Regions from separate parts of the Rothia sp. LK2492 genome, predicted to be linked through region 3. Evidence: riboswitches for the same ligand, from Rfam matches in the RefSeq annotation. Region 3 holds a riboswitch; each other region holds the start of a gene.
What was found. A riboswitch is a leader RNA that binds a small molecule or an ion and turns the genes downstream of it on or off. The one in region 3 is predicted to bind S-adenosylmethionine.
Positions count from the first base shown of each region.

Region 1 (7,849 bases), on a different contig from region 3:
AGGTCAGAAGTCAGTTCAACTAGACCTACGCCGCGGGTGTAGTAGTCATAGACAGCTTTTAGGTCTTTGACGCGCAGGCGGACAGTGCCCATGGTGGTATTTGCTGGCAGAAGGTGAGTTCCATGCGAGGCTTCAGTCATGGCGGGGGCCTTTCAAAAACATTTACTTTACTTGTAAAGTATTTCCTAGAAAATTGTAACCGTCAACCCCTCACCCTAGAGAAAAGGGCAGCCCCCAAAAAGTTAATTTCTTTCCGGCGAACTGACTTCTTGAGTGACACCCCAGGCTCCCGCTACCAGCCCAGCTCCGCAAACAGCTGATCCACATCCTGCACCACCGTTAAACCCTCAAAATAGCGGCTATCCACAAAGCCAGCGTCCGCCATCGATTTGAGCGCCTCAATCAGCGGGTTCCAGTAACCGCCCACATTCAGCAGATAGAGAGGCTTATTATGCTGGTTGAGGTAGTACCAGGTCCAAGTTTCAAAAAATTCTTCAAGGGTTCCGGGGCCACCGGGCAAAGCAACGAAAGCATCCCCCTCCTCTGCCATACGAGCCTTGCGCTCGTGCATGGTTTCCACGACCACTAGCTCGGTGAGGTTCTGATGCGCTTTTTCTAGAGGAACCATGAATTCGGGAATAACACCTAGCACGTCGCCTCCCGCAGAGAGAGCAGCATCTGCCATCTGCCCCATCAGCCCAATCTGCGCACCTCCGTACACCAACCTGACGCCGCGCTGGGCAGCTTCAAACCCCAGCCGGTTTGCTTCAACCGAGAAGACAGGGCTATTCCCCAGAGACGAGCCCATAAAGACGGTCAGCGATTTCTGCACATCGAAGTCCTCAAACTGCTCGACCAGGGCAGGAAAGACCGCCTCGGTGTTGAGCGGTGCCTGGTGTTTTAGGTTACCTGCAACGGGGTGAACCCAGCGGATCTGCTCAATTTCAGCCTGCGGGCGCACCTTACCCCAGCTGGTATCAACGATGGGCGCCAGATAGACATGAGCTTCGACCATCATTCCGGGTTCATTGAGGGCAGGCTGGGTAAAGACGCCGATCTCTTGCAGGCCGGGAACAGAAATCCTTAGCCCCAACTCCTCATAGACTTCGCGTACGGCTGTCTCTTCGAAGCTTTCCCCCGGTTCGGGTTTGCCGCCGGGCAACATAAAACCGGTGGTGCCCCGTTTGCGCACGGTCAGCACCTCCATATCGTCACTCACAAAAACTACTGCTGAAACACGGATAACAGACATGCTTTCTAGAGTACCGGCCAGAAGAGCCAAGCCAGCTCACCCCACAAGCGCCCTGCGGCAGAGCTAATTCAGCTCTTCTCAACACGTAGACTTCTCGCTTCGTAAAATTATGTGAGGGTTGGCACAAGATAGTATTCTGAGTAACAGTACCTGCCTAAAAACTGATCAAGGGAGACCACCCTATGGCAAAGATTATCTACACCCACACCGACGAAGCGCCGCTGCTGGCCACCTACTCGTTCAAACCCATCGTTGAGGCTTTCGCTGCTACCGCCGGTATTGAGGTTGAGACCCGCGACATTTCGCTGGCCGGCCGCATTTTGGCACAGTTTAGCGACATTCTGCCCGCTGACCAGCAGGTTGCAGATGCGCTAACCGAACTGGGCGAACTCGCTAAGACCCCCGAAGCTAATATCATCAAGCTACCCAACATCTCGGCGTCCGTGCCCCAGCTCAAGGCAGCTATTGCTGAGCTTCAGGCTCAGGGTTACGGCATCCCCGACTACCCTGATGAAGCTGAGACCGAAGAGCAGAAGGACGTCCGCGCTCGCTACGACCGCGTCAAGGGTTCAGCCGTTAACCCTGTGCTGCGTGAGGGTAACTCTGACCGCCGCGCTCCCCTATCGGTCAAGAACTACGCGCGCAAGAACCCTCACTCCATGGGTGCGTGGAGCGCAGACTCCAAGACCAACGTGGCCACCATGGGTCAGAACGACTTCTTCAGCAACGAAAAGTCAGTGGTGATCTCTGGTGATGACACTCTGAAGATTCAGCACGTGGCAGAAGACGGCACCGTGACCGTTCTCAAGGAATCTCTGCCCGTTTTGGATGGCGAAATCATTGACGGCACTTTTATGGACGTCGCCAAGCTGGATGCCTTCCTGGCTGAGCAGATCGTCCGCGCCAAGGCTGAGGGCGTGCTCTTCTCCGTGCACCTCAAGGCAACCATGATGAAGGTTTCTGACCCCATCCTCTTTGGCCGGGTGGTACGCGCCTACTTCTCTGAGCTCTTTGAGAAGTACGGTAAGCAACTGGAGGAGGCCGGCCTCAACGGCAACAACGGTCTGGCAGCGATCATCAGCGGTATCGAAACCCTACCCGCCGACATCCAGCAGGACGTCCGCGACCTCATTGAGAAGGGCCTGGCAGAAGGCCCCGAGCTGGCGTACGTCAACTCAGATAAGGGCATCACCAACCTGCACGTCCCCTCAGATGTCATTGTGGACGCTTCCATGCCCGCAATGATCCGCACCTCCGGTCAGATGTGGGGCAAGGAAGGCCAGCAGGCCGACACCCTGGCGGTGCTGCCGGATTCCTGCTACTCCGGTGTTTACCAGACCGTTATTGACGACTGCCGTAAGAACGGCGCCTTTGACCCCGTCACCATGGGCACCGTGCCCAACGTTGGTTTGATGGCTCAGAAGGCTGAGGAGTACGGCTCACACGATAAGACCTTCCAGCTAGATGCAGCCGGTAAGGTGCAGATTGTTGCGTCCAACGGCGATGTGCTCATTGAACATGATGTGAAGGCTGGCGACATTTGGCGCGCCTGCCAGACCAAGGACATTCCCGTGCAGGACTGGGTCAAGCTGGCTGTCTCCCGTGCCCGCGATTCTCAGACTCCCGCCGTTTTCTGGCTGGACGAGAAGCGCGCTCACGATGCAAATCTGATTGCTAAGGTCAACAAGTACCTGGGTGACCACGACACCGAGGGCCTGGACATCCGCATCCTGGCACCCGAGGCTGCCACCCAGTTCTCCATTGACCGCATCCGCAAAGGTGAGGACACCATCTCGGTGACCGGTAACGTTCTGCGTGACTACCTGACCGATCTCTTCCCCATCCTCGAACTAGGCACCAGCGCGAAAATGCTCTCCATTGTTCCGCTGATCAACGGTGGCGGTCTGTTTGAGACTGGCGCTGGCGGTTCTGCGCCCAAGCACGTTCAGCAGCTGGTGGAAGAAAATCACCTGCGTTGGGATTCACTGGGTGAATTCCTGGCACTGGCGGCTTCTTTCGAGCATCTGGCAAAGACCACCGGCAATGCGCGTGCGCAGGTTCTGGCGAACACTTTGGATGCTGCGACCGGCACTTTCTTGAACGAGAACAAGTCACCGTCACGCAAGGTGGGCGAGATCGATAACCGCGGTTCGCATTTCTACCTGACTAAGTTCTGGGCTGAGGAGCTAGCTGCTCAGACCGAGGACGCAGAGCTGGCTGAGGCTTTCGCACCGCTAGCTGAGGGTCTGGGTGAGAAGGAAGAGGTTATTGTGGCTGAGCTGCTGGAGGTTCAGGGTAAGCCCGTGGACCTGGGCGGTTACTACAAGCCCTCCGACGAACTGGCCGAAGCCGTGATGCGTCCGAGTGCGATGTTCAACGGCATTCTTGAAACACTGACATAAAATAACGAATTCATTGTTAAGGCGCATCAGCATTATTTTGCTGATGCGCCTCTCCCTCCAGAAAAAGGAAAAATATATATGGAAAACCAACTACAGTTCAATAATTTCCAAACAGACGAGATAACCGATGAAGAATTTATTAATGAAAATATTGATAAAGAACTAGAATCTGTCAGATATGCGACTCAGGTGTATGATATCGACGGATTAATTCGCAGGCTCCAAGACGGTGACCTAGTTGTACCACAGTTCAGAAGCAACACTGAAGAACTTGAAACAGAGGGCTTTCAAAGGGAATTTGTCTGGAAAAAGCAACAAATGGACAGGTTCATTGAATCTATTCTGGTGGGCTTTCCAGTTCCTGGGATATTTTTGGTCGAGCAAAGCGATAATAGATTACTTGTCCTTGACGGTCAACAGCGCCTTACTACATTGAGGTTCTTTAAGGAAGGAAGGATCCAAAGGAGAAATCAAGATAACGGCGAAACCGTAAATTCTCCTTTTGTTTTAAAATATGTTTCAGATGAATTTTCCGGTAAGTCTTACGAAGACCTATCATCTGAACAACAAAGGAAATTTAGAAACACTGGTATTACAACAACAATAGTTCGAACAGTCCCTGAGCCCGGTGATTTAAGTACAATCTATCAGATTTTTGAAAGAATCAACTCTGGCGGAACAAAACTTACCCCACATCAAATTAGAATAGCTACATTTGCGGGCAGAATTGTAGGATTTATTGAGGAAATCAATAACACCTCAGATTGGAGACATCTATACGGAAAGTATGACGTCAATGCACATGATCACGAAATAATTTCTAGAATATTAGCCTTGTACTTTAATTGGGAAAACTATTCAGCTCCAATGAAGGAGTTCATTAATGACTTTTATGAGAAACATCGCTATGCAGATAACCCCAGTCATGAATTAGAAAACGCCAAACAGCTATTCCTCAGAGTAACATCTCTTATTCGCCAAGCTTACCTCGATAAAGGATGGGCGCGAGAACATAGTATCTCATATGTAGACTCTCTGTATGTAGGACTCATGAAACGTATCGAGAAATCTGAAATTGGAGCAGAAGAACTGCTGTCAAGATTACACATTTTTTCAGATGAACTTGATTGGCAAGCAGTCAGCCGAAATGGTTCAGATAAATTCTTTATCAGCCAAAGAATGAGAGCTGCAATAGAGGTATTTGGCGAATGATACCTTCAGAATTTTCGCTTGTTGAAGTTTTGCAAAAACTGGTTGATACATATTCCCCTATCCGACTAGATAACATATCAAATTCTGTTGTAACTTGGGATGCCTTAATTGAGTCTATTAGATTTTATCCTCAATGGATTAAAGCTAAAGAAAATGTTAGACCCATGTCACTTGAATCATGGATGACATCAAAAATGCAGCAGAATATAATTGTACAAGCTTCCTCCAATGTGGAGTCTGCCCTACGCGATTGCTCTATAACCCGTCTAAAAAAAGAGTTTCCAAATTTTGAAGACATAGAAGAATTTGTTGAGAAGTCCAATAATTCAAAAGGATTTAAAAGTGAAGATCACGGTAAAATTAAAACAGCTTGGTCGGATGCCATTAAGTCAACGATACCTTACGGTGCCAATCCATCCAATTCTCGAATCAAAGAGTGCCTAACCTACATCTCATCTAAATGTTCTGAAGATTACACATCCTTAATTAATAATACATCACTAAATCCTGATGTTATTAAATTTCAAGTTGACTTGAGAAACTCAATTTCTCATGGCAATTCTGGAATCAGTTTCTCTGAAGAATTATTAGCACTAATTGTTTGGCATTCTTTTGAAATCCCGTACGCCCTCAACCTTTATGCTTCAGGGTTAAATAGAATCTGTGACATCAATGGGAATTATAATCTTATAAGCAACCCATTCGAGGCTGATTTTATACGATTCCACACACAGCTCCATTTTCGTAAAATTATTAAATAATCACTCATAGAATTTAACTGCATATAAAATTAATTTCTATCCAAGATAATAATTAGGTAAGCCATTATATTGGCTTACCTAATTATTTATATAAAGATACCTTTCTAGCTAATTAGCATAGGAGCTAATTCACAGGCATCCAACGGTTCATCCGAAAGATGCGCCTGAGGAAAACTTCCTTCGATACGCCTACCCAAGAGTTTATGGCTGGAACTAAATAGCAATACCGGCGCAGCCGCTTTCTCATCAGATTCGATGTCCTGGTTATCGCCACCCTCAGGTGCACAGAGATAAGCTATACGCTGCGGATCGTGGTGCCAGAAATAGGCCGCGCCGTCTGCCGTCTGTAGTTTCAACCGGGTGCCGCGCTGCTCAAGCACTGTGGCTTTCTCCCACAACTTATTTGAAGCGTTGATATCAACAGCAGGCACAATTCCGTGACCAGCAGTGTGAAGAATACAGCGGGTACCAACAGTGTCCTTGCTTGTTTCTGCATCGGCATTAGAAGAAGAAAAAGAAAGCTGACTCATGAGGGCCTCCTAAAATAGTCGCTACTTTCACTGGACCGTCTGAGCCTGGTGACCGATTTTCCTTTGAAGGCACCGTCTGCGAAAGGCGGTTGCCAGCCAACAAGTCAAAGGGCTTAGCGTTGGGCTTCTGAATCGTGGTAGCAACTTCAACAGAGTTTTATCAGTTCACACAATAAGCTCTATTACAAAGGGGCCGCCCTCCCCTACCGCTGGTAGGTGAAGGGCAGCCCCTCGTCTGCCAAATAACTTAGTTCTTCTGCAGTGACTTTACGATGTTGTCAGCAACTTCCTGTGCCTTAGCGGTGTCCGAAGCTGAAACGGTGATAATGCTGTAACCGTCACCAGTGCCTGCCGGCACAATGATGTAAACACCTCCGACATCTACCCCAGCAACCTCAGCAGTGTACGCCTGAGTGACACCTTCGCCCAGAGACGTCTGAACCTCAGCAAATGTACCGGCTGTACCGTTAACCTCCTCAACCATCGCCTTAGCTTCCTCAGCAGAAGGCGCCACCGATGCAGAAACCGGCTCCGCCAAAACGTTGACGTTCTCAGCAAAACCAGCTGCATCACGAGTCGCAGACATAGCCATCACATCAAGCTGAGCCATCTGTTGCTTTAGCATCTCAGCGTTCATACCGGTCTCAGAACCAGCCTGCTCCAAGTATGCCTGAATCTCGGCATCATTAGCCATAGCCTGACTATCCACCTCCAGCCAGCCCTCGGGCACGCCAAAGGACTGGCCATTATTAGGTGCGGAAATCAGTTTGTAGCCCTCAGGCAGCTCCGCCTGCACCGCCGCGGCGGACGAAGTTTCAGAAGCCGCCGAAGTCTCAGTAGCGGTAGTAGCCGCAGCAGAGCTTGCCGACGATGCACTGCTCTCAGCAGTCACTGGCTCATCGCTGTTTGAACCGCAACCGACCAGGACGGTCAAAGCTAGCAGCGCGGCGGTAGGTACGGACAGGAAACGAGAAGTGGGGGAAGACATGTCTGCCTCTTTCACCTGAAAGGAGTAAATACCCTTTCAGAGTAGACCCAGGTCACTATATTGGAGTAGCTACCGGCCAGTAATCGAAATATTTCTTCTACGCGCCGTAGAAAACCAGCTCCGCCCTTAGCTCAGCGCACCGCCAGATTCTTCTAGGTAGCAGGTAGCACACAGGGACTCGTAGCCCACGTGCACGCCGTCGATGGCCACCTGGTCGCCGTCGAAAATGAACTTACCATCAAGCGTCCGCCCGTTAAAGAGTGCTTTACGTCCGCACCGGCAAATGGTCTTCAATTCTTCAAGGGTGTGGGCGATTTCAAGCAGGCGGGCAGAACCGGGGAAGGCGTGAGTACGAAAATCGGTGCGGATACCGTAGGCAAGCACTGGGATATCCTCCAGCACGGCAATGCGCATCAGGTCATCAATCTGTTCTGAGGTCAGGAACTGTGCCTCGTCCACTAGCAGACAGGAGACGGGCAGGTGCCAGTGCATCCGGTCAGGGTCTTCAGCTACTTCAGCAGCGGCATGAAAGAGATCCTTCGCTGAGTCCTCAGGGCCAATGAGGAAGTCAGCATGGCGGGTCACGCCCAGGCGAGAAACAATGAGGGCATCACCCTTGGTATCCACGCGGGGCTTAGCCAGCAGGACGCGCTGGCCCCGCTCCTCGTAGTTATAGGCAGCCTGCAGCAGGGCCGTAGACTTGC
Region 1 covers NZ_JAYWLX010000009.1:56,704-64,552, reverse strand. The annotation lists gene VVR27_RS09840 (VOC family protein) at 1-140, opposite strand, end outside; gene VVR27_RS09835 (TIGR00730 family Rossman fold protein) at 293-1,252, opposite strand; gene VVR27_RS09830 (NADP-dependent isocitrate dehydrogenase) at 1,435-3,654, shown strand; gene VVR27_RS09825 (DUF262 domain-containing protein) at 3,733-4,866, shown strand; gene VVR27_RS09820 (hypothetical protein) at 4,863-5,627, shown strand; gene VVR27_RS09815 (hypothetical protein) at 5,732-6,157, opposite strand; SAM riboswitch class IV at 6,174-6,291, opposite strand; gene VVR27_RS09810 (hypothetical protein) at 6,405-7,145, opposite strand; gene VVR27_RS09805 (thymidine kinase) at 7,272-7,849, opposite strand, start outside.
Region 1: it holds a riboswitch for S-adenosylmethionine, as region 3 does, so the genes downstream of both, VVR27_RS09815 (hypothetical protein) here and VVR27_RS06405 (LLM class flavin-dependent oxidoreductase) in region 3, are expected to answer to the same signal.

Region 2 (7,849 bases), on a different contig from region 3:
TTGCAAAAAATGCACGCTCATCTGTGGAGGCGTGCACCTACCAGCCTACCGCACACACCGGGGCATATGGGGCGGTAAAGTATGGGGTATGAGCAACATTGAACCTGTTTTTATTCGTGACGAGATGATCCGTCTAGGTCAGTTCTTGAAACTGGCTAACCTGGTAGAAAATGGCACCCACGCCCGCGATGTCATTCAGGATGGCCTGGTCAAGGTCAACGATGAAATCTGTGAACAGCGCGGCAAACAGCTCCATCCCGGGGATGTCGTGGAACTCAATGGTATGGCAGTGCAGGTAGAAAGGGACTAACCCAGCACCTTTTCACTCAAATAAGCCGAAATATGAGTCAACTCCTGAGCAGCGATGCCGTGGGCTAAGCCGGGGTAAAGCTCTTGCTCCACCCGGGTATACTTCCCCACCCACTGCTGGGTGAATTCAATCTTCTCAGCGGTGATGACTGGGTCTGAGTCTCCCCTCCCCCAGAAAAGTTGTAGTTTCTGATCCCCGGTGAGCTCGGCGTCCCTAAAGTAATCAGAACCGCCATCTACTGCGTAGCCAGAAAGCCCTACCACGGCAGTAATAAGCTCGGGACGGCGGCGGGCCACGGATGTCGCCACGGCCATGCCCTGGGAGAAGCCCAGCAGGGTAACGCTCTTGTGGTCAGCAGCTAGGGGTTCTAGCCAGTCCAGTACATAGTCGGTCGTCAGCTCAATGGCTCGAAAGCCAACCGTTTCTAGCTGAGCATTCAGCGGCCACCACTGGTAGCCCATGGCTGCTTGGCCAACATAAGCGCTCTCAGCGTCCGCGGGAAGGGCATACCCTACCGGTTGAGGGGCACGTAGGGACGCGTAGGTTACCTTATCGGATGGAAGGTAAGGGATCAGCCCGGTAAGGTCTCGTTCGTGAGAACCATAACCGTGCAAGAGCACCACCAGGTGGGTGCCTGCCCGTGCTGGCTCGGCATTTGAAAAATCAACCAGGTACTGGGACATAAGTTTTCCTTTGGGCGGGGTGTTTTTTCCAACCTAACATAGCTTCCCCGGGCTTTTGCCGAGCATTATAGTTAGGCGACCACCCTCAAATATTTGCGTGGGTAGGCGCGGCCGGCTGAGCGAGTCTTCTGCCCGTCTGCAGCGTCCTGCGCCTCAAAGCTCTGCAGCAGAATGCGCTCCAGCTGGCGGTGCTCAATCAGAAAACCGTCATGTCCACAGGGTGAATGGATCACGGCGGGCTCCACCGGCTGCGGCAGGGAGGCAGCAATAATCTGGGTGTCGGATGGGAAGAAGAGGCGGTCCGAGTCAACGTAGGCAAGCGTCCATCGACAGGTGGAGAGAGCCAGCGCTTTCTCAAGATTGCCGCGACCACGTGCCACATCGTGGCTCAGTAGCGCCTCGTTGATCGCTAGGTAGGAGTTAGCGTCAAAACGCGCGGTCAACTTCTGCCCATGGTAATCCAGGTAGTTTTCCACCTGGTAGCGGCCGCGCTCACTGTACTTGGGGGCAAGCACCTCGTGGCCCGGCTGTTCGTCGCGCCCAAACCGGAAGTGTAGTTCAGCCGCCGAACGGTAGGTGGTGTGCGCGATACGTCGGGCAAGTGCCAGCCCGGTATCAGGAGCGGGGCCGCCGTAGTAATCGCCGCCGGCAAAGTTGGGGTCCTGGCGTATCGCTAGATTCTGCATGTGCCCCCAGGCAATTTGTTCTGCTGTAGCTGCCGAACCCGAAGCCAGCACAGCTACCGACCGCACCAGGGAGGGGTAAGTCACCGCCCATTCAATGGCACGCGCTCCACCCAGTGAGCCGCCCACCACGTGATGGAAAGACGTAATGCCCAGCTGATCAGCCAGTACCTTCTCGGCGTGGACGCTATCCCGAATGGTAACGGCTGGGAAGCGAGAGCCCCAGGGTTTGCCTTCAGAATCTACGGAAAGGGGTGAGGGGGAAGCCGGCCCTGTTGAGCCGTAGCACCCCCCCACCATATTGGGGGACACCACAAAGTACTTATCGGTATCGATGACTCGCCCTGGGCCCACAGCGGTAGGCCACCAACCACCTGCTTCAGCTGCCGCCCGCACTTCTGCCGGAGCATCCGAAGCCGCGCGACCGGCAGAAACGTGGGTGTCACCGGTCAGCGCGTGCAGAATCAACACCGCATTATCGCCGGCTTCATTGAGGGTCCCCCAGGTTTCATAGCCAATGACAACGTCGGGCAGAGTTTCACCGTTTTCGAGGGCTAGGTCGCCGATCTGGGCGTACTTAAGTACGCCGTCCACACGGGTGCCAGCAGCGGTATCAGTGGTCGAGGCTTTAATCGTCATCGATTTACCTTTCGTACTTTAGAGCGCGTTAAAGCCTAGTTCGAGGTCAGCCAAAATATCATCGATATGTTCAATACCCACCGAGAGGCGAATAAAGGCGGGATTGATGCCGATGGCGGCTAGCTCATCTGGCGTTGATTGGCTGTGCGTGGTGGACGCCGGGTGTACGACCAGGCTGCGCACGTCGCCAATGTTGACCAGGAGGGAGTGTAAGGACAGCGCATCTACAAATTTTTGGGCGGTGGGAGCATCCGCGTCTTTGAGAGTGAAGCCCAGGACTGCACCGGCGCCGCGGGGCAGGTATTTCTGAGACAGCCCGTAGTAGGGTGAACTTTCCAAACCCGAGTAAACCACCGATTCAACCGCGGGATGCTCAGATAAGAAGCGGGCAACTGCAGCAGCGTTCTGCACGTGTCGCTCCATGCGTAGTGACAGGGTCTCAAGCCCGATCGCTATGTTAAAGGCATTGGTCGGAGAAATTGATGCTCCCAAATCACGGAGCAGGGCCACGCGGGCTTTCAAAATGTAAGAGAGGTTGACGCCAAAGGCGCCGTCTTTGCCCAGGTCGTGGGCGTAGACCAGGCCGTGGTAGCTCTCATCGGGCTGATTAAAGATGGGGTATTTTTCGGGGTAAGCACCGTAGTCGAAGGTGCCGGCGTCCACGATGACACCACCCACAGAGGTTCCGTGGCCCCCTAGATATTTAGTCGCAGAGTGCACCACAACATCAGCACCGTGCTTGATGGGGTTCAGCAGATAAGGCGTTGCTACGGTGTTATCCACGATAAGGGGAACACCTACGCTGTGAGCTACATCTGCAATGGGTTCAATATCCAGCACGTCCCCGCGAGGGTTGGGCAGGGTCTCCCCAAAGAAAGCTTTGGTGTTAGGGCGGGCGGCAGCGCGCCAGCTTTCGGGGTCTGCGGGGTCATCAACGAAAGTGGTTTCAATGCCTAGATTCGCCAGGGTGTATTTGAAGAGGTTGTAGGTACCGCCGTAAAGAGAGGGCGAGGCAACGATGTGATCCCCTGCCCCGGCAATATTGAGAATCGAGAAAGTATTGGCTGCCTGACCAGATGCGAGCAACAGCGCTCCCACTCCGCCTTCTAGGGCCGCGATACGGTTTTCTACCGCTTCTTGGGTGGGGTTATTAATACGGGTATAGATGGGGCCCAGCTCAGAGAGAGCAAAACGGTTAGCTGCCTGCTGTGAATCCTTAAAGACAAAAGAGGTGGTCTGATAAATCGGCAAAGCGCGTGCCCCGGTGACCGGGTCAGGTTCTTGACCAGCGTGAATTTGCTGGGTCTCAAATTTCCAGCCGGCAGGCTTGCTGGGAGTGGGGATGTTCTGTGAGGTCGTCATGTTGGTAGCTCCAGTCTCTAGTGAGGAAAATATCTCGCAAGGTGGGGCCGCATGCCGTAACTCCCGGTCTACCGGAAGGTGATGCACCGAAGGAGATGGCACATCGGTCCCGCGCTTACACATACCCGTCTGGGATGTGTCAGGTCTTCACTCAGGGCACCCCACCGCAGGTGGAGGGTTGCCGGCCAGCTAGCTGAGGCTTAGTGCTGGCGCTCTTGACCTGTTGTTAGTCTTCCTTAGCGGGTTTCATGGCGTCAAGAAAAGACTGCAAGATGTCAGCATGTTTCATTTGTTGCAAAAATTACGCAGGTGTAACTCTTACCCTTACCCAGTTTGGATTAAGACCACGGACGGTCTAGGAGCGCGTTCAAGCTGCCCCTCTCGCAGGGTTCGCTAGCGCTCACTCGTCAATTCACCCCAGCCCCGACTAGCTTGGCCGCGCTCATCGTCCGCCCGCTCCTGCTCTTACGGGGAAACCTCTCTCCACTAGACTGGAGAAGAAACCATCAGAAAGGCATCTCATGACGCTCACCCCACCCCGTCCCCCACGCATCGCCAGCGAGCGCACTCATCATGGCGATACTTTCATTGATTACTACGAATGGATGCGTGATAAAGAGAGCGAAGAGGTGCTTGCCCATCTCACAGCAGAGAATGCATACACCGATGGGGTTACCGCTGACCAGCAGCCTCTGCGCGACGCTATTTTTGAAGAGATTAAAGGCCGCACTCAGCAAACGGATATGTCCGTTCCCTCCCGCAGGGGTGCCTGGTGGTATTTCAATCGGACGGTAGCCGGCGAGCAGTACCCCATTATGTGCCGGGTGCCTGCCCTAACAGAAGGCAGCGTTGTTGAGCGTTATACACCACCGCAGGTGGTGCCCGGTCAGCCGCTTGAGGGTGAAGAAGTGGTGCTGGACTGCAACGAGTTTGCGCGAGACCTACCTTTCTTCTCACTAGGCTCCTTCCAGGTTACTCGCGACGGACGACTGCTGACCTTTGGAGTCGATGACACCGGCGATGAGCGCTACACCCAGCACTTCAAAAACCTTGAAACCGGCCAGATGCTGGATGAAAAGATTGAAGATATCTTCGCCGGAGCTTTCTTTGCCTCGGGCGCTAACCACCTTATCTATGCTGTAGCCGATGATTCCTGGCGCCCCTATCAGATTCGTGCTCATCGAGTGGGAAGTAGCCCGGCTGATGACATTGCTCTCTATACCGAAGAGGATCAGGGCATGTGGCTGGGAGCGGGGATGTCGTCCTCCCGTACACACGTGGTGATGACCTCCGGTAACTCTGAGTACACTGAGACCCGCGTGGTCAATATTCATGAGTTAGGCGAGGTAGAGCCCACGCTGATTATTAGTAGGGAGCAAAGGGTTGAATACAGCACCGACATCATCGATGTCGATGGAAGGGCCTACCTGGTGCTCACCCATGACTTTGATGCGCCCAACTCAGAAATCGTCATAGCACCTCTCCCCGAAGCCTATGTACCTTTTGAGCGTCTGCGGGCTGATTGGGTGGCTCTTATGCCGCACCGCGACGATGTACGCATCGAGAGCGTTAGCTTCTCGCGCAACCACCTTGCGGTCATGGCGCGAGAGAACACCACGGTTAAGGTCTTTGTTGCACCCCGCAGCTCACTGTCACATCAGCTCGCTGTAGGCGACCCCCGCGGTATCGAGTTCACTCAGCCCGGCGGCTTTAGTGAGGAGCTCTACACTTCCTCCTGTTCAGGGATGAACATTATGTCCCCGGTGATTCGCCTCAACTACACCTCCTTCCTCACGCCCAGCAGTGTCTATGACTACTTCCCTGATACCGATGAGCTGGTGCTACGCCGGGAAACGCCGGTTCTGGGCTACGAGCGTGATCAGTACACCGCTTATCGCATGTGGGCGCCAGCTGCCGACGGCGCCATGATTCCTCTTTCTGTCATGCACCTAGCTGATGTGGATAAGACACAACCGCACCCCGTGATTCAGTACGGTTATGGCTCCTATGAAGCTTCAATGGATCCTTACTTCTCCGTAGCCCGCCTGAGCGTCCTCGACCGCGGTGCCGTATTTGTGATTGCTCATATCCGCGGTGGTGGCGAGATGGGCCGGTCCTGGTACACCGAAGGCAAGAAACTAGCCAAGAAGAACACTTTCACAGATTTCATTGATTCCACCGACTTTCTCGCCTCACTCCCCTGGGTGGACGAACAACGGATAGGTATTATGGGTGGTTCTGCCGGCGGTCTGCTCATGGGGGCCGTACTAAATATGGCGCCGCAGAAGTACAAAGCCTGCCTAGCCCAGGTTCCCTTCGTGGACGCCCTTACTACCATTCTCGACCCAGAGCTTCCGCTCTCTGCTTTGGAATGGGAAGAATGGGGTAACCCCATCGAGAACCGTGAAGTTTACGACTATATGAAGTCTTACAGCCCTTACGAAAACATCCGAGCTACTGCCTACCCGGCGATAGCCGCAGTCACCTCCCTTAATGACACACGTGTGTTGTATGTTGAGCCTGCAAAATGGGTAGCTAAACTGCGTGAAATTATATCTTCAGACTCACCGGTTCCCCTACTCAAGACAGAAATGGACGGCGGGCATGGTGGAGGCTCAGGGCGGTACACGGCCTGGCGCGACATTGCCTGGGATTACGCGTTTTTGTTATCTCATCTGTCCGATAAAAAATAGATACATTTAAAATATTCGGGCATAAAAAGTATTGAGTGCTTTCTCAGCAGCAGGGGCTATCAACAACCAACGCTTATATCCCCTGCTCTTTTTATTTCACTCAATCACTCCTGTCTCTATATTGTGAATAGGACACCATAATTTCCGCACTATGACCCCTGTGGTAGGTCATTTCAGGATGAGCAGTGCGGAAAATTATCCTGAAAGCATCGGGGGTTACAGGTTCCCTAGTACCTGTCTCCTGAGAAGTGTGCCCCCCCCCTTAGCACACCCCGGTAGTGCGAGTGTAGGTGCCCGTCCACTACTGGACGGGCGCCTATCAGTTTAAAAGAAAAAGCAGGGTCACAGGAAGAAGATCCCGTGCCCTGCTCTTTTCAAGGAGGGGGTGGTTTTTAGCCCTCTACTCCCAGCTTTTCAAGGATGAGCTCACGCACGCGTCCGGCATCAGCCTGACCACGGGTCGCCTTCATGACCTGGCCGACGATAGCACCGGCAGCCTGGACCTTACCGGCACGGATCTTATCGGCAACATCGGGCATAGCAGCCAAAGCTTCATCGATAGCGGTGGTTAGCGCACCGTCGTCAGACACAACTGCCAAGCCACGCTTCTCAACAATTTCAGCGGGCTCACCCTCACCATCAATGACAAAACCCAGCACCTGGCGGGCAATCTTGTCATTAATCTTCTTGGCTTCAATGAGCTTATTGAGCTCAAGGACGGTCTGAGCAGTCGCACCGGTTTCAGTCAGTTCGACTTCACGTTCCTTAGCGATGCGAGCGATTTCACCCATCCACCACTTACGCGCCACAGCAGCGGGGGCACCAGCTGCAATGGTCTCTTCGATGGCGTCCATTGCACCAGCGTTGACCACGTCGCGGAACTCCTCATCGGAGAAACCCCAGTCAGCCTTGAGACGGCGGCGGCGCTCAGCGGGAGGCTCGGGCAGTTCGGCGCGCAAACGCTCAATCCACTCGGCATCGGTTACCACGGGTACTAGGTCCGGCTCAGGGAAGTAGCGGTAGTCATCTGCGTCAGACTTAGGACGACCCGAGGTGGTGGTGCGGGTATCCTCGTGCCAGTGGCGGGTTTCCTGCACCACCTTCTCGCCAGCATCTAGTACGGCAGCATGACGCTGAATCTCGTAGCGTACGGCACGTTCGACTGAGCGCAGGGAGTTAACGTTCTTGGTCTCTGAACGGGTTCCGAATTCGGTGGTGCCCTTGGGCATCAGTGAAACGTTGGCATCACAGCGCACGTTACCGCGTTCCATACGGGCGTCCGAAATACCCAGGTTCTTAACGATTTCGCGGATAGCCGCTACGTAGGCACGAGCCAGCTCAGGAGAGCGTTCCCCTGCACCCACAATGGGGCGGGTAACGATTTCGATGAGGGGCACACCGGAACGGTTGTAGTCCACCAGCGAGAAGTCAGCGCCCTGGATACGACCAGCGGCGCCGCCCTTGTGGGTCAGCTTACCG
Region 2 covers NZ_JAYWLX010000002.1:236,891-244,739, reverse strand. The annotation lists gene VVR27_RS03275 (RNA-binding S4 domain-containing protein) at 89-310, shown strand; gene VVR27_RS03270 (alpha/beta hydrolase) at 307-993, opposite strand; gene VVR27_RS03265 (homoserine O-acetyltransferase) at 1,065-2,315, opposite strand; gene VVR27_RS03260 (bifunctional o-acetylhomoserine/o-acetylserine sulfhydrylase) at 2,334-3,677, opposite strand; SAM riboswitch class IV at 3,784-3,898, opposite strand; gene VVR27_RS03255 (S9 family peptidase) at 4,199-6,370, shown strand; gene gatB (Asp-tRNA(Asn)/Glu-tRNA(Gln) amidotransferase subunit GatB) at 6,763-7,849, opposite strand, start outside.
Region 2: it holds a riboswitch for S-adenosylmethionine, as region 3 does, so the genes downstream of both, VVR27_RS03260 (bifunctional o-acetylhomoserine/o-acetylserine sulfhydrylase) here and VVR27_RS06405 (LLM class flavin-dependent oxidoreductase) in region 3, are expected to answer to the same signal.

Region 3 (7,849 bases):
CTTAGCAGCCCAGAGCGGGTTATCAGCAGGCAGGGGTTCAGTCACCGCTACATCGATACCAGCCCCAGCAATACTGCCCTCATTGAGAGCAGCGACCAGGTCAGCTTCATTAACGGTAGGGCCGCGGCCCACGTTGATGATGTAAGCGCGGGTAGGCAACTTAGCCAGACGCGCGGCATTCAAAGCGTTCTGCGTAGCTTCAGAATTGGGCAGAATCATCACGAGGATGTCGGTCTCGGGCAGAACGCTATCGATATCCTCGGTAGCAATTACGGGGAAGCCTTCACGCTCACCGGCGGTGGTCGCCACACCGGTCACCTGAGCGCCGAACGTCTGGAAAAGGCGGGCCGTAGTAGTGCCAATAGAGCCAAAGCCCCAGATGGTGACCTTGGCATCCAGCAGGGTGGTGACCTGGTCAGCGGGGTGAAGCTCCTGCGCCCCGCCCAGTTCCCCAGCCCAGTTGCTGCGGTCTTGGTGCTCTGCCAGGGTCGGCAAGAAGCGAACAAAGTTCAGGGTCAGCGCCAGAGCATGCTCCGCCACGGTCTTGGAGTGAAGACCGATCCCCGAGGTAATAACAGCCTCCTGACGGAAGCCCGCTGCGCGTGCCTGATCCGGGCCAGCTAGAAGCGACTGAACCAGCTCCACCTGTTCAAGGTGAGCGGCGGCGTCCTTTAGCTGTTCATTAGTGTTAGCCCAAGAAATCAGCACATCAGCGTCATAGTGTTCAGCGTCAATGTTCACGGTAGGGTCATAGGACACCACGGTGTCTTCCGCCTCAAGACCCAGGCGGGACTCATCCAGGGTGACAGAGGTAGGAACAAGAATTTTCACGAAATCTCCTCAAAAGCGCAGCCGTTGGCACTGCGGGTACAGTACCACTCTACCCAAGGGTGCGAGCTGGAGCACAAGAAATGACGCTGATTGGTCTTCGAAAATAGGTGGGCACAGCGCCCGCGGTTTAATCTTCGCGCAAGAGGTAACGGAAGGTCTGCACAGCCTCACTCACCAGCTGCTGGCGCTCAGCCTCCTCCGGCACACCGCGCACAAAGTCTAGGTGCCGTAAAAGGGCGGTTGCAAGGTGAACGGCCGCGCTGGCTTTCTCCTCACCAGCGGCAGAGGCGGTGTTGGCCGTATTAAAGGGGAAGGGCCCGCGGCGGCCAGCTACCCTAAAGGCTGGCCAGTCAACGGTGAGCAAAAATGCCTGTAAGGTCTTTTCGCACTCGAGATTATGCAGTCGCATGCGGTAGCGTAGCTCCGGGTAACGCGAGATAAGATCCTGCACCTGCGTATACGTAGGGCCATCTACTGAAGCCACGATAATATCGAGCAGAAGGTGGGTGAGACGCTCGAAAAAATCCAGGTGCTGACGCGCGGCGTCCTTCTCAAGAATCTGCTCGGTGAGTTCTGGGGCACGTAAACCCATCACGGCGTCCTCTTTCACCGCAAAATAATTGAAGAGGGTGCGAGGGCTCACCTGAGCTTCGGCCGCTATTTCATCAGTGGTGGTTTCTTTCAAACCCTTCTCAGCTACCAGCGCCAAGGCTGCGGTGTGGATTGCAGTATGGGTGCGTTCACGGCGCGCTTGGCGCACAGACTTCTCAGGTTTGCTCACTCTCCCAGTCTAGCCGCTTACTTCCATCACCGGGGGGGCAAAGACTCAGGCAAGTACGAGCGCATCTTGTCACACCTAACGGTAGACTCAGAACGGTGAACTTATTCTTGCCCACCATCGACATCCCTAATATTCCGGACTGGCTATCGGTAACTTTGGTCGTTATCGATGTTCTGATCCGCCTGACCGTAATATTTTGGCTGCCCTATAACCGCAAACCGGTGGTGGCTCTGGGTTGGCTGATGGCCATCTTCTTCATTCCCTTCTTAGGTCTCATCGCCTTCCTGGTCTTCGGCTCTAACCTGGTGCCCAAGCACCGGCGCAGCCGTCAGCGGGCCATGAACCAAATCATCAAAGATGTCATCGGCGGTGAGGACGCAGTTTTGGGCGAGGTGGAAATTTCTGAACCCGCGCGTGTAGCAGCCAACCTTAACTACAGGCTGGGAGCTCTTCCTCTCATTGGCGGCAACAAGTTTGATCTGCGAGAAAGCAACAACGATGCCCTGGCAGAGCTCGCTGAACAGATTGACAAAGCAACCACCTATGTCCACTTTGAGTTCTATATCACCGCCCTAGACACCGCCACCGAGCCCCTCTGGGACGCCCTGGTGCGCGCCCACGAGCGCGGAGTGAGCGTCCGGGTGCTCATTGACCATATTGGCGCCCGCAAATACCCTCGGTGGAGGGAGCTACAGCGCAAACTCACCGCTGCCGGAGTGCCCTGGCGTCTCATGTTGCCCCTCAAACCCTGGAAGGGCCAGTGGCAGCGCCCCGACCTGCGTAACCACCGCAAAATTGTGGTGATTGACGGCGAAATCGCCTTCACGGGGTCACAGAACGCTATCCACAGTTCCTATAACCTCAAACGCAACCTCCGAAAAGGCTTGAACTGGAAGGACCTCTCGTATGTCTGCACCGGTCCTGTAGTTCACCAGCTCAACGCTGTGTTCGTCTCGGACTGGTACGCAGAAACCAAGGAACTTCTGCTCTCAGAAATTGACGTCAGCATCATCAACGACGCCAAGGTGAACATCAACCAGCGTCCCTTAGCGCAAATTGTGCCCTCAGGCCCCGGGTTTGAAACCGAAAATAACCTACGTCTGATCAACCACCTGATCTACAACGCTGAAGAGCGGGTCACTGTCTGCTCGCCCTACTTCGTACCAGAAGAAACCCTCTTGCAGGCACTGACCAACATGGCGATGTCCGGCATCGAAGTCACTCTCATCGTGTGTGAAAAGGGCGACCAATTCTTGCCCATCATGGGTCAGCGCTCCTATTATGAGCAGCTACTGCGCGCCGGGATCAAGATTCAGCAGTACCCCGGCCCCACCGTCCTCCATTCCAAGTTCATGATTGTGGACGATGAAATAACCTTCATCGGTTCCTCCAACATGGATCCCCGCTCCTTCGCCCTCAACTTTGAGGTTTCCACCTTCATCGTGGACAGGGGCATGGTCTCTGAACTTGAGCGTATTGCCAGTGACTATATCTCTGAATGCAAAGAGCTTCGCTACGACGAGTGGATCAACCGCCCCGTTTATCAGAAGGTTACCGAGAACGTATGCCGGCTGTGGAGTGCCCTGCTCTAGCAGCGCTGCTGACCCAATAAAGGTAGTTGCTTAGGCAGGGGCGACTGCCTCACCATCAAAGCGGCGCCCCTGACCGCTACCTTCGTATGCCAGTACGGTAATGTTGCCCGGCCCGGGTTTAATCTGCCCCATCTGCTCAGCTGGCACCTTCGCGCCAACATCCACAATGACAGCCCGCAGGTGTGACCCCGCCGGAATCAGAGCATCGCCCATGATGATGCTGCGCTCAACCACCGCACCTGCCTCTACGGTTACTCCGGGGCCAATGACGCTGTGTTCCACACGGCCGTGAACCCTAGCCCCGTGTGCCACCAAAGACCCCTGAACCTGCGCAGTGGGGGCGATATAGGCCGGCGCGTAAGGGTCTGGGTGGGGAATAATAGCCCACCCCGGGGCGTCCAGCTGGAGCCCCTTACCCTCTAATAAATCCATGTGGGCACGGTAGTAGGCGTCAACGGTGCCCACATCTTTCCAGTACCCCTCCATCAAAAACTCGTGCACGGCACCGTGCTGAACCAGGTGGGGGATGAGAGTCTCACCGTAATCCCCTAGAGTCTCACCCACGGCGTCGGTATCAGCTCGGTCGACACCCTCTAACAAGGCATCCAGAGAGTTTCGAAGGGCGGTCACCGAGAAAACGAAGATCTCAGTGACAATCTTCTGTGACGCTGGAGCCTTGGGTTTGTAGTCGTAAGCAACTACCTTTTGACCATCAGTGCGCACCACCCCGTAACGGGAGGCGTCCTCATCAATCTCGGTCGTCACAATAGTGAGGTCAGAGCCAAGCTCATCGTGCTGCTCAAGGACCGGGCGCAGGTCCAGCTGATAGAGGTGGTCTGCGCTCATCACTATCACGTTCCGTGCACCCACCGATTCCAGCAGAGGCACCTGCTGGTAGAGAGCGTGCCCGTTACCGCTGGCAAAACCATCCACAGCATGACCCTGAACCGGCGGAAGAATACGCAAACCATCGCGGGTGCCGTCCAGGTCCCAGGGGCGTCCGCCGGCAAGATGCTGGTTGAGGGTGAAGGGCTGGTACTGCTCCACCACCCAGACGTGACGCAGCCCAGAGTGCGCCAGATTAGACAGGGCAACATCAATCATGCGGTAGATACCTGCGAAAGGGATAGCCGGTTTAGACCTGTGATCGGTCAGCGGCGAGAGCCTGCTCCCCCGGCCACCGGCAAGTACCAGGGCGACCGTCGGCGGCTGCTGAGTATGCGGAAAGGGATCTGACACGGCAACCCACTCTCAATAGTAAGTACACATCTTTGTACTAGCCATACTCGCACACTTTAGGCCTCTGAGCACAGCAAAAGAAACCTTCAAAAGTACGGTCTTACTCCACATCCACACTTTTGAAGGTTTCCTGATGATTCCCGGTGACGCACGGGGGCGTTTCGGTCAGCTTGTCCTAGCGGACGTTGCCGTCCGCGGCGCTGCGCTGACCAACGTAGGCGCCGCGGTAGGCTGCAGCCGGGTGGGTATCTGCCACCTTGGTGATGCCCTCACCGAAGAGGTTCTCCCGCAGGGTGGAACCTTCGTAGGCGGTGCGGTAGCGGCCGCGCTTCTGCAGTTCGGGCACCACGAACTCCACGAAGTCTTCGAAGGAACCCGGGGAAACATGGTAGGCAAGGTTGATTCCGTCCAGGCCACCCTCGTCAATCCAGCGTTCTAGCTCATCGGCAACGGTCTGGGGTGAGCCCACGATGACCTCGCCCATGCCGCCGGTAGCGCAGTGCTCAGCGATATCGTGACGCGTCCAGTCACGATCCTTGGATTGTAGGGTGAAGGGGGTCAGGAAGGACTGAATCGACTCGGTCTCAACGTACTTGAGCGCCTCGTCCTCATCGAACTGGGAGAGATCCACACCGCTCCAGCCGCCGATAATTGCCTGAGAAGCTTCTAAGTTGGCGTACTTCTTGTACTCCTCGAACTTTTCCTGCGCCTTCTCGTCAGTCTCATCAACCACAACCGAGAGCATGGCAAGAATCTTGGCATCATCACGGTTACGGCCCGCTGCTTCAACAGCGTCGCGGATGCGGCCGGTCAGCACCTTGGTCAAGTGGGGGCGCAGGGCGGTGATGAAAATAGCCTCGGCGTGCTTTCCAGCAAACTGCTGGCCGCGGGATGATGCGCCCGCCTGGAAAATAACCGGAGTGCGCTGGGGTGAGGGCTCAGACAGGGCGATACCGGGCACGGTGAAATGCTTCCCCTTATGCTCGATGGGGTGCACCTTGGTGGGGTCAGCGAAGATACCATTTTCACGGTCACGCAGCACCGCGCCGTCCTCCCAGGAACCCTCCCAAAGTTTGTAGCAAACATCCAAGAACTCATCTGCGATCTCGTAGCGGGTATCGTGTGGGATCTGAGCTGGCAGGCCCTGGTTTTCAGCAGCTGACGCCAGGTAGCTGGTCACCACGTTGAAGCCCACGCGGCCGCGGGTCAAGTGGTCAAGGGTGGAGTAGGACCGTGCCAGGGTATAAGGCTGGTTGTACGTGGCAGCTGCGGTGACGCCGAAGCCAATGTTTTTGGTAACCGCTGCCATGGCTGAAATGTGCAGGAAGGGGTCGCCCACCGGAACCTGCGCGCCGTCGCGCAGGGCATCGGCCACCGAGTTCTTGTAGACATCGTAGACGCCCACCACGTCGGCGATGAAGATAGCGTCGAAGAGGCCCTTTTCGCAGACCTTTGCCAGATCAGTCCAGTATTCGATGGTGTTGTATTCATCCGCACGGTTGCGGGGGTGACGCCAGGTGCCGAAGCTCTGGTGGCTGGTGGTGGTCATATCGAACGCGTTGACAACGATACGCTTCTTCTCGGTCATGAACCGGTGCCTTTCGGGTCAGCCCTCACACCCCGTGCCTGGCTAGCGATACAAAAATGACGCCTAACCTCTTGTGAAGGTGGCGCCTAGTTGCGCCGTACTTGCAGTTATCTGCCGGATCCTCATCTGGAGCACCCCGCTACGGGAGAGGGTTGCCGCCCAACGAGCCAGAGCTTAGCGTTGGGTCTCATGATCACGGTTTTAGTCTAACGAGGTGAGGGGGCGCTGAGGCAAAGTTTAGGGACTCTGTTTCACACTGTGAACCGGGTTGAGTTCTGTTACGGACGGCGGGCCGTCACGGAGCGTCACAAACGTTAAGAGGCGTCACAGGCTAGATTTTCAGGCACCGCGCCCATAGGCTAAAGCCACCGATAACCATCCAGAGCGACCGAGAGACTTGGCTCCACGACGTCGCAGCAACCACCCACCATAGGGACCGGTGCTAACGCCAAGAAACGATGGAGAAAGCAATGAGCACACTCACGCTAAAGCACACCCTCACCGCCTGTGACATCAACTTCTCGGGCATCGCTAAGAGCTTCGCCGGCGAGCGCGGGGCAGTCCACACGGTCCTCGAAGGTGTTTCGTTCACCGCCTATCCGGGTGAGATTATTTCGATTATTGGTTCCTCAGGCTGCGGTAAATCAACGCTGCTGCGTGTAGCGGCTGGTTTGGAAGCAGCCAGCGCGGGTGAGGTCACCATCGACGGCGCTGCCGTTCGTGGCCTAGATTCACGGGTAGCCATTGGGTTTCAGGAGCCCAGGCTTTTACCCTGGCGGTCTATTGCTAAGAATGTGGCTCTGGGCCTACCCAAGGGCACCCCTAAGGACGACGCTCGGCAGCATGTTGATGCCCTCTTGCGGCTGGTGGGGTTGGGGGATTATGCGGCGCATCGCCCCCGCGAGATTTCAGGAGGCATGGCGCAGCGCGCATCCCTGGCGAGAGCACTAGCGCGTAACCCCGGCGTCCTGCTGCTCGATGAGCCTTTTGGTGCGCTGGATGCCCTGACGCGTATCAAAATGCAGGATCTGCTGCTGGATATTCATGCTCAGGATCCCGCAACCATCCTATTGGTCACCCACGATGTGGAAGAAGCTCTCTACCTATCAGATCGCGTAATTGTGTTAGGCACACCTGATCCGCACTCGCCTGCCACGATTACCCGAACGGTTGAGGTGCCCGGGCACCGGCCCCGTGATCGCGGGGATTTAGACCTCGCTTTGTTGCGCAAAGAATTGCTGGCTGAGCTCGGCGTCGAAGAGCACTAAGTACCAGCCCTCTCCTTTACAGGGTATCTGCCCCCCTGGCCTTTGCTTCTTGCACCCACACACTACGACATTTCAAGGAAACCCCGTGTCAATCTTTTCTCGTTTCGCCCAATCCTCCGCCCTCCTGGCCGCTGGCGCCCTGCTACTGACCGGCTGCCTGGCAGGTGAAAACGCAGCTCCTGAAGCCTCAGCTCCAGCCTCAGCCGCGGACACCACAATCACTGTCGACTACGCCACCTATAACCCGCTCTCCCTCATCATCAAGGAAAAAGGGTGGCTAGAGACTGCTCTCCAGGATGAGGGTAAGACCGTGGAATGGGTGCAGTCAGCGGGATCGAATAAGGCTAATGAGGCTCTGCGGTCTGGGGTTCTTGACGTCGGCTCAACCGCCGGGTCAGCGGCGCTCCTTGCCCGGTCGAACGGCTCCCCCATTCAGGTGATTGACCTCTACTCCCAGCCTGAATGGGCTGCTCTGGTCACCACCCCCGACTCCGGTATTACCTCGGTTGCAGACTTGGCCGGTAAGTCAGTTGCAGTCACCAAGGGTACC
Region 3 covers NZ_JAYWLX010000004.1:197,092-204,940, reverse strand. The annotation lists gene VVR27_RS06425 (NAD(P)-dependent oxidoreductase) at 1-831, opposite strand, end outside; gene VVR27_RS06420 (TetR/AcrR family transcriptional regulator) at 959-1,612, opposite strand; gene cls (cardiolipin synthase) at 1,708-3,204, shown strand; gene VVR27_RS06410 (glucose-1-phosphate adenylyltransferase family protein) at 3,235-4,443, opposite strand; gene VVR27_RS06405 (LLM class flavin-dependent oxidoreductase) at 4,619-6,031, opposite strand; SAM riboswitch class IV at 6,124-6,226, opposite strand; SAM riboswitch class I at 6,404-6,496, shown strand; gene VVR27_RS06400 (ABC transporter ATP-binding protein) at 6,502-7,299, shown strand; gene VVR27_RS06395 (aliphatic sulfonate ABC transporter substrate-binding protein) at 7,385-7,849, shown strand, end outside.

Region 4 (7,849 bases), 140 kb from region 3:
ACGATGGTGCGTACATTCTTCTCTGCCTCATCGCGCAGCGTGTACATGCCGCCGTCACGTGAACGATCAGCGGGGATCTCGTGGGAGTCGTACCAGGTGCCGTTAACATGGCGGAAGAAGTCATCGCCGGGGGCAATCTCTGGGTTTAGGAAGCTGGTGTCAATACCGGAATGTGTCATAACCCCCAGTTTAGGGCGGCAGAGCGTAGCCAGGCGGCTTGTTACTCACCGTTTGGCTGTCAGCGTGAGTGGCACACCCTGCTTTTACAGTCAGTGCCACCCCTAAAAACAATTCCCCCAAAGGGGTCAAAAAGAGAGAGTATTTAACCTATTGCGGTCGAAAATTTTCCAGGTGAAAAGCGAGCACTGTGAGCAAGACCCACTTATGCGCTCGCTCTAAAGGCTGTAACCTTTAGCCTTATGTCTTCTACGCATCCACCATCACCCACTCCTGAGACAGGCGCTCAAAAAGCGGTTAATTCCGCCCCGCCTACCGCATCGATGCCGGTAGCGCGCAAGCTGGAAAAAGCTGAGTTCCTGCTACTTGCCATTATGGTCATCGCTGGTTTCGTTCTCATTTTGAACGAAACCCTTCTCGGCGTTGCGCTACCTGAAATCATGCGAGACCTCAACATTACCGCTTCCACCGCCCAGTGGACTTCCACCGGTTTCATGCTGACTATGGCAGTAGTGACCCCGGCGTCGGGCTTCATTATTTCCCGCTTCTCTATTCGTACTGTCTTTATGGGTGCCATGCTGCTCTTTTCGCTGGGTACCCTGGTGGCAGCAACCGCGCCCGGTATCGGCATGCTGTTGACCGGTCGCGTGCTGCAGGCATCGGGTACCGGTGTAATGATGCCGCTACTCATGACCACCATGATGCGCATGGTAGCCCCCAGCAAAATTGGTCAGGCCATGGGCATTATCGGCATGGTAATCTCTGCTGCCCCTGCTATGGGCCCCACCGTTTCTGGTCTGGTTCTGGGTGTGGGAACCTGGCGCTGGCTTTTCTGGCTAGTGCTTCCCATCGGTATTGCCGCCCTGCTGGTGGGTATGAAGCTAGCCCCCGCGGATGCTCCCACCGGTAGTAACCAGAAGCTGGATGCGCTCTCCATGCTGCTTTCTACCCTGGGCTTCGGCGGCCTTGTGCTAGGTCTTTCTTCTATGGGCGGTAGCTCAGCCCACGGTGGTGCCCACCTGCCCGTTAACCCCTGGGTTGTTGTGATCGCAGCAGCTATCATTCTGGCAATTTTTGTCTGGCGTCAGCTCAAATTGCAAGATCGCGGCCCCTTCATGGATATGCGAATCTTCCGTTCCCGCCCCTTCACCCTGACTGTACTTATGACTTCCATCGGCATGGGCGTCATGCTGGGCACCTCCATCCTGATCCCGCTTTACACCGCCAACGTGCTGGGCGTTAGCGCCCTGCAGACCGGCCTCATGCTTTTGCCCGGCGGCGTACTCATGGCGGTGCTCAGCCCCTTGGTAGGACGCATGTCTGACCGCTTCGGTGCACGAGCTCTAGTTCTGCCCGGCGCCGTTCTCTTGGCTGGTTCTATCTGGCTGATGAGCACCTTCTCTCAGACCACCCCGCAGTGGTACATCATTGCCACTTATATGCTCATGACCTTCTCCCTGCCTTTCATCAACACCCCCATGATGGGCCTGGGGCTGGGTTCCTTATCCGGTGAGCTGACCGCCTTTGGTTCCTCCGCTATGACCACCTTCCAGCAGGTCTCTGGCGCCGCATCAACAGCGGTCTTTGTGGCGCTCATGGGTGTAGGAGCAGCAGCGCACGGTGGAACCGGAACTGACGCCTACATGGCCGGTGTGCACCTGGCCTTCCTGGTAGCAGCCTTTATGTCGCTGACTTCTATCGTGGTAGCCCTGCTTCTGCCCGCCGGAAAGCAGGCCGCAGGAAGCGCCCCTATAGTCCACTAAGGCCGCATCTGCGCTTCACGGATGCAAGGACGCCGCCACCCACCCTCCCGCCAGGTGGCAGGTAGGGCGGGGGCGGCGTCCTTTTGCTTACCCCTAGACCGCTACGGTGAGGCTGGCTCGTACAGCCTCGGTAGCGGCAACCAGAGACTCGATAGAAGCCTTGGTTTCCTTGTAGGCACGGGTCTTTAGGCCGCAGTCGGGGTTAACCCAGAGCTGACGGGCGGGGATATGCTCCAGGGCAGTAGCCAGCAGCTTCTCGATCTCATCGACCTGGGGCACACGCGGGGAGTGGATATCCCACACGCCGGGGCCAATGCCGCGGTCGAAACTCTCAGGCACATCGGCCAGCAGCTCCAGACGGGAGCGGGCTGCCTCAATCGAGGTGACATCGGCGTTCAGGGCATCGATTGCCCCAAAAATCTCGTTGAACTCCGAGTAGCACAGGTGGGTGTGGATCTGGGTGGAGTCGGCAACCTGCGAGGTCGCCAGTCGGAAGGCACCCACCGACCAGTCAAGGTAGGCTGCCTGGTCTTCGACACGCAGGGGGAGCAGCTCGCGCAGGGCGGGCTCATCCACCTGAATAATGCGGGTTCCTGCTGCCTCAAGGTCGGCAATCTCATCGGCCAGGGCCAACGCAACCTGCGTAGCGGTCGCCGCCAAAGGCTGGTCATCACGCACAAACGACCAGGCCAGAATCGTCACCGGGCCGGTGAGCATACCCTTGACCGGCTTATCGGTCTGCCGCTGCGCGAAGCTAATCCACGGCACCGTAAAAGCCTCACCGCGAGTACCCGCACCGCTACGCTTCACATCGCCCCACAGAATCGAGGGGCGGGTACAGCGCGAGCCGTAGGACTGCACCCAGCCGTGCTCGGTCGGCGCGAACCCGTCGAAGTTCTCCGCAAAATACTGCACCATGTCGTTACGCTCAGCTTCACCGTGTACCAGCACATCCAGCCCCAGGCGCTCCTGGAAGTCAATCACACAGCGAATCTCCTCCCGCAGGTGGGTATCGAGCTCTTCCCTGGTCAGCGCACCCTTGCGGTAGTCCGCACGCAGGGAGCGAATATGACCGGTCTGCGGGAAAGACCCGATGGTGGTGGTCGGCAGCAGGGGCAGATTCAGGTCCTCCTGGGCCTGCTGACGCACCCGAGCGGACGGACGCTCGTAGTTCTCGGGGGTAATGGAGAGGGTGCGCTCGCGGATGCAGGGGTCGTTGACTCCGCTGGACTGGGCGCGCGCTGCCAGCGCTGCCTTGGCCTGCTCAACCTCGGTGGCGATAGCCTCTGGTCCTTCGGCGAGCCCTCGAGCGAGCAGGGCAACTTCGCTGACTTTCTGGTGGGCAAAGGCCAGCCAGCTGGTGAGCTTCTGGTCGAGCCCGGTTTCCAGGTCAAGGTCGTAGGGCACGTGCTGCAGGGAGGTCGAGGTCGAGACGGACGCCGCTCCCACTGCCTGTAGGGTGTGGAGGGAGGCTGCCAGGTCGTTGCGCCAGATATTGCGGCCGTTCACTACACCTGCCACCAGCAGGGGAGCCGAATTGCCGCCGAAGAGGCGGGCGAGGGCGTCCTGATCGTAACCGGTAGATACCAGGTCAAGATGCAGGGCCTCTACGCCCGAGGTAGCCAGGGGTTCCAATAGACCGGTCAGGTTGCCGTAGGGGCTGGTGACCAGCAGGGAGGGGCGGTCAGAGAGCTGGGTGAACTCCCCGTAGGTCTTCTCAATGAGCTGCGCCAGCTCGGCTTCACTCACAGCCTGGTCAGCACCCAGGGCGGGCTCGTTGAACTGAATCCAGCGCACACCGCGGCCGGCCAGGTGGGCGAGCAGTTCTCGGTAGAGGGGCAACAGGTCTGCTAGACGGTCGAGGGGCGCGAAGTCGGCGGGGGAGCCGTCCTCAGCTTTTGCCAGGAGCAGGTAGGTGAGGGGGCCGGTGATGCTGGGGCGGGCGGACGTCCCCGCCGCCTCCGCGGCTGCCAGCAGGTCATCGAGGGCTTCAGTGTTAAGGGTAAAGCCGGTGGTCGGGCCGATTTCTGGCACCAGGTAGTGGTAGTTGGTGTCGAACCACTTGGTCAGCTCCAGCGGGGGCAGGTGCTCGGTGCCGCGAGCCAGGGCGAAGTAGCCGTCCAGGTCGATCAGGCCGCGGTCGTCGCGTACCGACTCGAAACGGGCGGGCAGGGCGGTGAAGAGGCGGGTGGTATCGAGTACCTGGTCGTAGAAGGAGAAGTCCGCGGGAATAGCGTAGTCGTCGGTCAGGCCGCGTTCGGTAAGGGTGCGGTAGGCGTCCTGCTGAATCTTCTGGGCGGTCTGCTTCAGTTCGTTCTGGTTGGACTTACCCGCCCAGTAGGCTTCAACAGCGCGCTTGAGTTCGCGGCGGGCGCCGATACGGGGGTAGCCGGTGATGGTTGCGGTGGGGAAAACAGTGGTCATGGTGGTGTCTTTCTATAAGGTCTTTGGGCCGATATTTTTAGGCGTAGGTCAGTTCGGCCAGGGGGTTTTCAAAGCGGGTGCTGTAGCGGGGCAGGTTGACCTGCTCGAGAACGTCCAGCACCGCTGCGTGTTCATTGAAGGTGTAGAAGTGGATGCCGGGGGCACCGGCGTCGAGGGATTCTTGGAGCAGGCGGACGCCGAACTCCACCCCGATACGGTGCCGTTGGGCATCCCCGCTCGCGGTTTCAAGGTCGTAGGCCAGCTGCTGGGGCACGGGCAGGCCCGCTAGTGAGCAGAGCGTGGTGAGCCTGCGCAGGCTGGTGACCGGCATGATGCCCGGAATCAGGGGTAGGGTTACCCCCGCGGTTCGGGCCCGCTGCACCAGGGATTCGTAGCGGGTCGCCTCAAAGAAAACCTGGGTGATAGCGAAGTCAGCCCCCGCCCGCTCCTTGGAGAGCAGAATTTCAATATCCTGCAGTTCCGAGCTGGACTCCGGGTGCCGAGAGGGGTAAGCAGCTACCCCCACCGCCACGCGTCCTGCTGCTAGGTGGGCAAAATCCTGGGTCTCAACTTGGCGAATGAGGTCAACCAGGGACCGGGCAAAGGGGATATCGGGGGCCTGCGTGCTGCCCGGTGGCAGGTCGCCGCGCAGGGCTAAAAATCCGCGGACGCCGATCGCCAGAATACAGCGAACAGCAGCTTCCAGCTCCTCGGCGGTGTGCCCCACACAGGTGAGGTGAGCCAGGGGAGTGAGCTGGGTTTCGTGGACCAGATGGTCTAGCAGGGCCAGGGTTTTCTGCTTACGAGCCCGGTCGCCGGAGTAGGTCACCGACACATAGTCGGGGTTGGTGGGCGCCAGCTGGTCGATGGTCGTCAGCAGATTCTCGCAACTGGCAGAACTTCGCGGTGGGAAGAGTTCGTAGGAGAGCGCCGGTGTATAGGTACTCATGGTTTCCTTACAGGTCGTTGGGTGGACCCGAAAGAATGCGGTAGCCGCTCCCATTGGTGGCGGGAGGGCGCCACACAGTGCGGTGGGTGGACCGCTGGTGATGCACTCTATCGGTCCTAGCAGGAGCACCTTTCCCGTCAGGGGTGGTTGCTGCGACGTCATCGAGCTAGGTCTCTCGGTCGCTCTGGATAGGTTTGATGGTTCTACACTAAAAGCGCAGGCAGGGCGCTGGCAAGAAACCGCCGCTCTGTGCAGCTTTTTGACTTTGTGTCGGGTGTGTTGAGACACATGACAGTAATATTTCGGGCTTTATTGCGATGGTATGTAAAGGTCGCACCGGTTTCTTTGAGTGAGAGTGGAGCTTTTTTCTTACTTTTCTTGAAAGGTTTTATAATCATGGTTTCGATTAGAAAGTTCTGCACCGTGCTCGCCGCGACATGTGCAATTTCCTTCAGCTCCGTAGCAGTGGCTACGGCTGAAACGCGTACAGATACGAATTCTGGTGCGACTCCGAATATTATTGGTGGTTCAGTAGCCACGAGCCCTTGGGCTGTCCAGCTTCGGTTCAATGTGACCGGCAGCAATGGAATCAGCGGTTGTACCGGTGAATAACTCAACGCACAATGGGTCCTGACAGCAAAACACTGCATCGATGGTGCCTCCAACATGCAGGTCTATCACTCCAATGACCAGCTCAACCCCGGTACAGCCGTCAGGGCCAGTAGAGTCTATGCGGCTCACAGTGGAGATATTGCCTTGGTTCAACTAGACCGACCAGTTTCTCTTCCAAGCTACCCTAGGTTGGATGTTAGCTACAGTCCACGCACTGGTGATACTGGAACTATCGTTGGTTAAGGGCTGGGGGCCTATGACCAACCTACGACTAGCCTACGTATGGCAACAGTGCAGGTAGAGGGTCCTTCAATTGATACCTATGGTGGTCCCGCAGCTCAACTGCGGGGTGTCTCTGGTGCAGCAAACCGAGGGGACTCGGGTGGACCTTTGGTGATTAATGGCCGAATTGTAGCTGTATGCTCCACCGGTGATCTTTCCCCAGGCGGTAATATCAACGCTCAATCTAACTATGCTTTGCTGAGTCAGGCTGCAAGCTGGATTCAACATACCGCAGGAGTAAACGCTCTGGGAGTTGCTGATACTGGGGAGTTTGCCACCATAAACTAGGCCCTACTTCATACCCTCTAATCTGTTGTTCTTAACTTTCTACGAGGTGGTACTCAGGGACTTTTTCCCTGAGTACCACCGGGTTTTGTAAGATTGAAGGCTTATACCTAGGGTAGAGGTATGAGCATTGAATATCGCCAAGTAGGCCGTAGCGGCCTGACCGTATCGACCGTTGGCCTGGGCTGTAACAACTTGGGTAGAAGCAAAACCGCCACCGAAACTCAGACCGGCACCAACGATGTGCTGGCAGCCGCCGTGGAGCAGGGCATCACTCTCTTTGATGTTGCCGATATTTACGGGGCTCGGCCTGGGGTATCTGAAACCATGTTCGGTCAGGCGCTCAAAGACACCGGCATTGACCGGGACAAAATCGTGATTGTTTCTAAATTTGGCATGGATATGGATGGCGCCAACGGTACTGACCACGGGGTGAGAGGTTCCCGACGTTACATCATGCGCGCTATCGAAGCGTCCTTGGGCCGCTTGGGCACTGACTATATTGACCTCTACTTCCACCACACCCCCGACCCCGTCACGCCCGTGGAAGAAACCCTGGGAGCACTTGCCACTCTGATTGAGCAGGGCAAAGTGCGCTATATTGGCAGCTCCAATCACTCCGGTTGGCAGATAGCCCAAGCGGAATATATCGGCAGGCAATTAGGCACTCGCTACATCGCCGCAGAGAACCATTACAACCTGCTGGACCGCCGCGCTGAACTAGAAGTACTGCCCGCTGCCCGCGAGTTTGGCCTGGGCGTCCTACCCTACTTCCCCCTGGCTAACGGTCTGCTGACCGGTAAATATAACCCCGGTAAGGAGGCTGTTGAAGGGCGACTGACCCGCATCAAGCCCGAATTGCTGGACTCGACAGACTGGGATCAGATGCGTGCCTTCTCGGAGTTTGCCGCCGAGCGCGGACTGACCGAGGTGCAGGTTGCTTTCTCTTGGCTGGCCCAGCAACGCCCGGTGTCATCGGTCATTGCTGGTGCTACCACCATTGACCAGGTGCGCACCAACGCTGCCGCCATAGCTACTCGCTTCAGCGAGGACGATTTGGCTCAACTGGACGCCATCTTCCCCGCGCCGCCCAAAATCGCACCCTTCTAAGCTTTGCCCGCTTGCCGGTATAACCCAAAAAGCCTGCCCCCAAATAATGGGGCAGGCTTTTGGCTGAGCTTCTATAAAGAGGCTAAAAGGAGTTTAGATGTCTTTGGTAGTGAAGAGAATCTCGTCGCGCTCAAAATCTGTACTGATTTCGAGAGTGATGTCATTAACATCTGCCACTGCGAAAGCCATATCGAAGGTTACCTTGTCACCGGGGAGGAGCTTTGTTGAAGGAGTACTACCCAAGTTC
Region 4 covers NZ_JAYWLX010000004.1:57,123-64,971, forward strand. The annotation lists gene VVR27_RS05810 (M13 family metallopeptidase) at 1-179, opposite strand, end outside; gene VVR27_RS05815 (MDR family MFS transporter) at 420-1,940, shown strand; gene metE (5-methyltetrahydropteroyltriglutamate--homocysteine S-methyltransferase) at 2,034-4,364, opposite strand; gene VVR27_RS05825 (methylenetetrahydrofolate reductase) at 4,402-5,313, opposite strand; SAM riboswitch class I at 5,418-5,508, opposite strand; gene VVR27_RS05830 (hypothetical protein) at 5,517-5,852, opposite strand; partial or broken gene VVR27_RS05835 (trypsin-like peptidase domain-containing protein) at 5,941-6,168, shown strand; gene VVR27_RS05840 (trypsin-like serine protease) at 6,208-6,495, shown strand; gene VVR27_RS05845 (aldo/keto reductase) at 6,616-7,602, shown strand; gene VVR27_RS05850 (DUF308 domain-containing protein) at 7,696-7,849, opposite strand, start outside.
Region 4: it holds a riboswitch for S-adenosylmethionine, as region 3 does, so the genes downstream of both, VVR27_RS05825 (methylenetetrahydrofolate reductase) here and VVR27_RS06405 (LLM class flavin-dependent oxidoreductase) in region 3, are expected to answer to the same signal.